DNA from 2 places in the Peribacillus aracenensis genome. Region 1 is predicted to be linked to the other one. Evidence: riboswitches for the same ligand, from Rfam matches in the RefSeq annotation. Region 1 holds a riboswitch; the other holds the start of a gene.
The links. Region 1 has a riboswitch for cobalamin ahead of N0M92_RS13250 ((2Fe-2S) ferredoxin domain-containing protein). Riboswitches for the same ligand answer to the same signal wherever they lie in the genome.
Positions count from the first base shown of each region.

Region 2: it holds a riboswitch for cobalamin, as region 1 does, so the genes downstream of both, metE (5-methyltetrahydropteroyltriglutamate--homocysteine S-methyltransferase) here and N0M92_RS13250 ((2Fe-2S) ferredoxin domain-containing protein) in region 1, are expected to answer to the same signal.

Region 1 is NZ_JANZMJ010000011.1:94,068-97,215, reverse strand. It holds gene N0M92_RS13265 (energy-coupling factor ABC transporter substrate-binding protein) at 1-106, opposite strand, end outside; gene N0M92_RS13260 (energy-coupling factor ABC transporter permease) at 108-851, opposite strand; gene N0M92_RS13255 (hypothetical protein) at 872-1,042, opposite strand; cobalamin riboswitch at 1,026-1,219, opposite strand; cobalamin riboswitch at 1,421-1,611, shown strand; gene N0M92_RS13250 ((2Fe-2S) ferredoxin domain-containing protein) at 1,762-2,130, shown strand; gene cobJ (precorrin-3B C(17)-methyltransferase) at 2,145-3,148, shown strand, end outside.
Region 2 is NZ_JANZMJ010000029.1:64,135-67,282, reverse strand. It holds gene N0M92_RS22565 (aminopeptidase) at 1-36, opposite strand, end outside; gene bcp (thioredoxin-dependent thiol peroxidase) at 48-518, opposite strand; gene N0M92_RS22555 (potassium channel family protein) at 581-1,000, opposite strand; cobalamin riboswitch at 1,240-1,432, shown strand; gene metE (5-methyltetrahydropteroyltriglutamate--homocysteine S-methyltransferase) at 1,577-3,148, shown strand, end outside.

The DNA.
Region 1 (3,148 bases):
CTTCAGCTTCTCCATCGGCACCGCCAAATTCCGTTCCTTGTTGCGTGATTAACGGTATGGTAGCAAGAACGACGACCAGGAAAAGCAGCAGTAAACTTTTTTTCATGTTAACGGGCCTCCTTAGATAAAACTCGCAGCAACTTCAATTCGCCTAGATTGTATTTTTTTAAGAAATTCATCACGACGACTGTCAATAACCCCTCACTGATTGCCAAGGGAATTTGGGTCAGGGCAAAAATCCCTGCAAATTTACTGAAAGAGGCCATGAATCCTCCTACCTCGGATGGAAAAGCAAGAGCAAGTTGAATGGAAGTTACCACATAGGTTCCCAAATCTCCAAAAGCAGCAGCCAAGAACACGGCAAGTGAAAAGGACCAACCCAATTTAGTTGCGCCCTTGAAGACGAAGTAAGCAATGAGCGGTCCGCAAACGGCCATGGAAAATGCATTGGCCCCTAATGTCGTCAATCCTCCGTGAGCCAGTAAAACGGCTTGAAATAATAGAACGATGGAGCCAACGACACTCATGGCCAATGGACCGAATAAAATGGAGCCCAGACCAACTCCGGTAGGGTGTGAAGAACTTCCCGTAACGGAAGGAATCTTTAGGGCGGATAAAATGAATACAAATGCACCCGATAGTCCAAGCATCATTTTTGTTTCTGGGTTTTCCCTTACTTTGGTTCTAATGGACCGGTAACCCAGGAGTAAAAATGGAAGCGTCACGGCCCACCAGAATATAGCCCATTCAATGGGTAAAAAGCCCTCCATGATATGCATGGCCATTGCCCGTTTTGGGACGAAAAGCAGTAAAATGACAAAATAAATGGTCTTCCAATTGGTTTTTTTCATTCTTTCTCCTTTCAAAACTTTTAATTTTTCTGATCAAACTTGAGAAGAAAGGCGCGCCCAACATAAAAAGCACTTCTTTCAAAGGAAAGAAGTGCGTAATGAACAGGAATTTTGCAGCATAAACCAACAATGGGCCTTTCTGCCTGATCCGCACACCCATCCTCGTAGGTTGAAACAGTTTCACGCTTCATGGCAGGTCTCCTGGCTTTGGTTCAATATCCCATTACATCCTTCCCATCTCATTTGACAGTGGATTAGTTAAAGTAATAGGACTCCCCTTTACAGTGGCGGGACCGCTCCGGATTTTCACCGGCTTCCCTTTTAAGCTGAATTCAAAAAAATTCAACACCATAAAACTTATGTAATTATTTAGAAAATTCTCGTATAGTGTACCATAAAGAAATAATTCCAGCTACACTATCTTTTTTTTTTGACTAAGTTTGTTGCAAGGAAAGGCTTGTTGACAGGATATGCACTATTAAACTTTTCTAAACAGTCGGAATAAACTATTGAATTTTGATAAAGTTGTTATATGATAGATAAAGTTAGTTAGAAATGTATAATAAAACCAAATATTTCATTTTAAAAGTGCCCTTGTGTGAATATACAAGGGATAATAGGGAAATCGGTGAAAGACCGATGCAGCCCCCGCTACTGTAAACGCTGATGAAATTGTCGATAGCCACTGGCATTGTTGCCGGGAAGGGACAAGGTAAAATGAAGCGTAAGCCAGGAAACCTGCTTTTAAAATTGCATGATACTTTTCGGAGGGAAAGGTAGAAGGACTATGACGATTTTAGGAGATTGGGCATTCTTGCCTGGGGCTCCTCATCCATATAGTTTTTTTAAACCTTGACTCTTATGTTAAGGTTTTTTATTTTGCCTTTTCCCTGAACGCAGGAGGAAGAAGATGACTACTTGGAACTTAATGGGTACAAATACACATCTGTTGATTTGTAATGGAAGCAGCTGTATGAAAAAGGGCGGGGAAGAAGTAACCCAGGCGATTCGCGATGAAATTACTTCCAAAGGACTGGACATGAAAATCCATACAACGAGGACACGGTGTAACGGAAGATGTAAAGATGCCTGCGTTGTGATTGCCTATCCTCAAGGAAACTGGTATCGAGTGGAGACGCCTGATTTCGGCCGCCAAATTGTCAGCCATATCGATGATGGGGAGTTTGTTCCACAAATGATCTACCAATTCAATGATGGGGAAATGATATCCAATCCCAATTTTCCTGCTCATACGGGTATTTCAAAGAACAAAGCGTAAAAGGAGATGTCTTAATGAGTACAAACGGTAAATTATTCGTCGTGGGCTTTGGACCTGGGAATTTTGAGCACATTACCAAACGTGCTGTCGAAGCCCTTCAAGAAAGTGACTACATCATTGGTTATAAAACTTATGTTGAACTCATTCAGGGACTGCTTACTGATCAAACGATTATTAGTACGGGGATGACTGAAGAGGTATCACGTGCTCAGGAAGCAGTGAAACAAGCGGAGCTGGGTAAGAAAGTTGCGGTAATCTCCAGCGGGGATGCTGGGGTTTACGGGATGGCTGGGTTGGTTTATGAAGTATTGATTGAAAAAGGCTGGAAAGAAGAAACTGGAGTGGGCATTGAAGTCATTCCTGGCATTTCTGCAATCAACTCTTGTGCATCTTTACTTGGGGCACCAGTCATGCACGATTCGTGTACAATCAGCCTCAGTGATCATTTAACTCCTTGGGAACTGATCGCTAAAAGGGTTGAAGCAGCTGCAATGGCGGACTTTGTCATTGCCCTGTATAATCCGCGCAGTGGCAGGCGGACGAGGCAAATTGTTGAAACACAGAACATTCTCCTTCGCTACCGTTCGCCCGATACACCTGTCGGGTTGGTGAAAAGTGCCTATCGCGATAGGCAGGATATTGTCATAACCAATTTAAAAGAGATGTTGAACCACGATATTGGAATGTTGACCACCGTCATTATTGGTAATTCATCCACCTTTTTATATGATGACAAAATCATTACACCAAGAGGCTATCAGAGGAAATATACATTGAATTCGGAAAAGCAACCATTGAGGCCGCATCAGCGTCTGCAAAAAGAAGCGGAACCGTGGGCATTAGATCAAGAAGCCTTCACCGAATCCTCTGGAGGAGTTGGATTACTTACAAAAGCACCTGAAAAGAAGCCAGCTTCCTTTGAAATGGCAATGGAAGCACTGTCAAGAGTCAAGGGTCAAACCGTTCAGCAATCCATTGAGCCGATTGTTCAGCAAAAAATGGAGTCGGTATTCGAACT
Region 2 (3,148 bases), on a different contig from region 1:
CCTGGCTGCAAGCTTCGTTATTCGCTCATCCTTCATCTGCCTGTCCCTTATTTTTCGAGGTCGCGAAGAGTTTCAAGAGCTTCTTCGACGTGGCCTTTGACTTTTACTTTACGCCATTCTTTGACTACCTTACCAGCCTTATCTATCAGGAAAGTTGAACGTTCAATGCCCATATACTCCTTGCCAAAGTTCTTTTTCAATTGCCAAACATCAAATGATTCAGCCGCTTCATGATTTTCGTCAGCCAGCAGCAGAAAAGGCAATCCATGCTTTTCGATGAACTTTTCATGACGTGCCGCTGGATCTGGGCTGATACCAATGATGACCGCGTCCAATTCCTCGAATTGCTCATTATGGTCCCGGAAATCACAGGCCTCCGTCGTGCAACCTGGCGTCATGTCTTTTGGATAAAAATATAAAACAATGTTTTTCCCCTTAAAATCCGATAGGGAAACCATTTCACCATTGTTTGCAGGGAGTTTGAAATCAGGTGCTTTTTCTCCAATTTTAACAGTCATATTGAACCCTCCATTTCTTTCATTATGGTAAGAGTACCCAATAATCGAAAGAAACACAACTTTCATTTATTCCTCCTATCATTCTGTTCCAGATCGATAACTGTCCGAATCACGAACGCTGCCGGCAGTGTATACCCGATGAAAGCCTGAATGGTAGCTATCATCCTGCCTATGCCAATCGGGGCTATATCTCCATACCCTACAGAAAACATCGTCATCGCACTAAAGTAAAAGGAAGTCTTCAACTGTTCATAGAAAGTGCCATCCAGCCTATTGCCCATATCAAGAATCACCGAATGATTCTGAAGCTCGTATAATAAATAAATCAATGCGAATCCAACCAATATCGTCGCATATAAATTGCCAAGCCACAGCATATCCTCCAGAGAAAACTTCTTTCCTCCCGACTCAACAAGAAATAACGTACGAATGCTCATCACCATGCAAAAAATGATTCCTGCAATCAAGATGTAGAAAGTCATCCCCAACGCCCCATTTCAATACGCCACTCCCTCTATACATACTCCCTGTCCAAACAATATATTCTTTTTTAGGAACAGACCTTATCCTCATCACCCACACACTCAAAAAACGGATTCTTTTCCCGAATCTCATGTTGACCCTTTTGGTCGGATATGTTAAGATTGCCTAAATTTTTATAATAGTTTTTATTTTAAAAATCTTCGACCTGCAAACAGTTTATAAAGGCAGGTTTTGTAAAATTTCATATGTGGAAATAGGTTCCTAATTATTAATTAGGATTAAAAGGGAAGTCCGGTGTAATTCCGGCACGGTCCCGCCACTGTAATGGGAGTGTTAGCGCCATCCAATATGCCACTGATCAACGGATCGGGAAGGCCCGCCGCTAATGATAATCCCTAAGTCAGGAGACCTGCCTATTTCAACAACACTGTTTTAACCTACGGGAGATAGGGAGGTGTTAGGGACCTTATAATTGTAAGGGGCATTCTGAATGCCTCTTATTTTAAGCATTTCTAACTTTCTCTTTTGACGGTTAGGGATGCTTTTTTTATTGTTCAATAATATGAATTGGGAGGATGGGAATTTTGAAAAGCAGTAGTTTGGGTTACCCTCGAATCGGGGAAGATCGTGAATGGAAACGTACATTGGAAGCTTACTGGTCAGGTAAAATCGATGAAGCGGAATTTACGACACAACTAAAAGCAATCCGTTTAGGCAACTTACAAAAACAGAAGCAACGGGGCATTGATATCATTCCTGTCAACGATTTCACTTTCTATGATCAAATGCTCGACATGTCCGTCATGTTCGGTCTTGTTCCTGAACGTTATTCAGCCTATGAAGGCGGTAGAGTTCCTCTTTCCGTATATTATTCAATGGCTCGCGGAAACAATGATGAAGTCGCTTCCGAAATGACGAAATGGTTCAATACGAACTATCACTATATTGTCCCTGAATTAAAACTGCCACAGCTGACTTTAACAGAAAATAAACCACTTGAAGCATACCGGGAAGCCAAGGAAAAACTAGGAATTGAAACGAAGCCCGTATTGATCGGGCCTTATACCTTCATCTCCCTTTCCAAAGGCTTCAATAAACAAGAGATCCCTGGCATCATCCTGAGCTTGCTTCCCCTATACACGCAAATCCTGCGGGAGTTGGAGCAAGAAGGAGTGAAATGGGTACAAATGGATGAACCTGCTCTTGGTTCATCCATTTCCAAGGATGATATGCAAACTGTTACTTATCTCTATGAAAAGCTGAATGAAGCAGCACCGAACCTGAACATCATGCTACAAACATACTTTGATGCCGTGGAACACTACCAAGAAGTCATCGAATTAAAAGTCCAAGGAATCGGTCTTGATTTTGTACATGATAAAGGGAGGAATCTAAGTAATCTTGAAGCATTCGGCTTCCCGAAGGACAAAGTGCTTGCTGCAGGTGTGATTGACGGAAAAAACATTTGGCTATCTGATTTATCGAAAAAAATTCAATTGATCGAGACTCTTAAGAAAAAGGTAGCCGAAGACCAAATCTGGCTTCAGCCCTCTTGTTCCCTGCTTCATGTCCCAGTGACCGTTCGTAATGAATCCGCCCTTTCAAAAGAAGTGAAACAGGCCCTTGCTTTCGCTGACGAGAAACTTGAGGAAATCACACTCTTGGTCAAAGGGAATAATCAAGGCTCTGAAGCAATCGCCGAAAAAGTCAATGCCAATAAAACTACGGTTCAAACGTTAGCAAGTTCAAATGCTCGGAATCATGGGGCTGTACGATCGAAAGTCGAAAAGATTAAAACCAGGACCGCCGGCCGTCAAATTCCATTTAAAGAGCGTTACCAAAAACAACAGGAATTTTTCAAATTGCCTTTCCTTCCTTCGACTACAATCGGTAGCTTTCCGCAGACACTTGAAGTTAAACAAGCACGCGGGAAATTCAAAAAAGGAGATTGGACCGCTCAGCAATATGAAGCATTCGTTAACGAAGAAATCGGCAAATGGATTGAAATCCAAGAAGAAATCGGTTTGGATGTTCTCGTTCACGGGGAATTCGAACGGACGGATATGGTTGAATACTTCGGCCATAAGTTGGGCGGATTCATCTTTCTGGAAAAGGGTTGGGTCCAATCCTATGGATCCCGCTGCGTA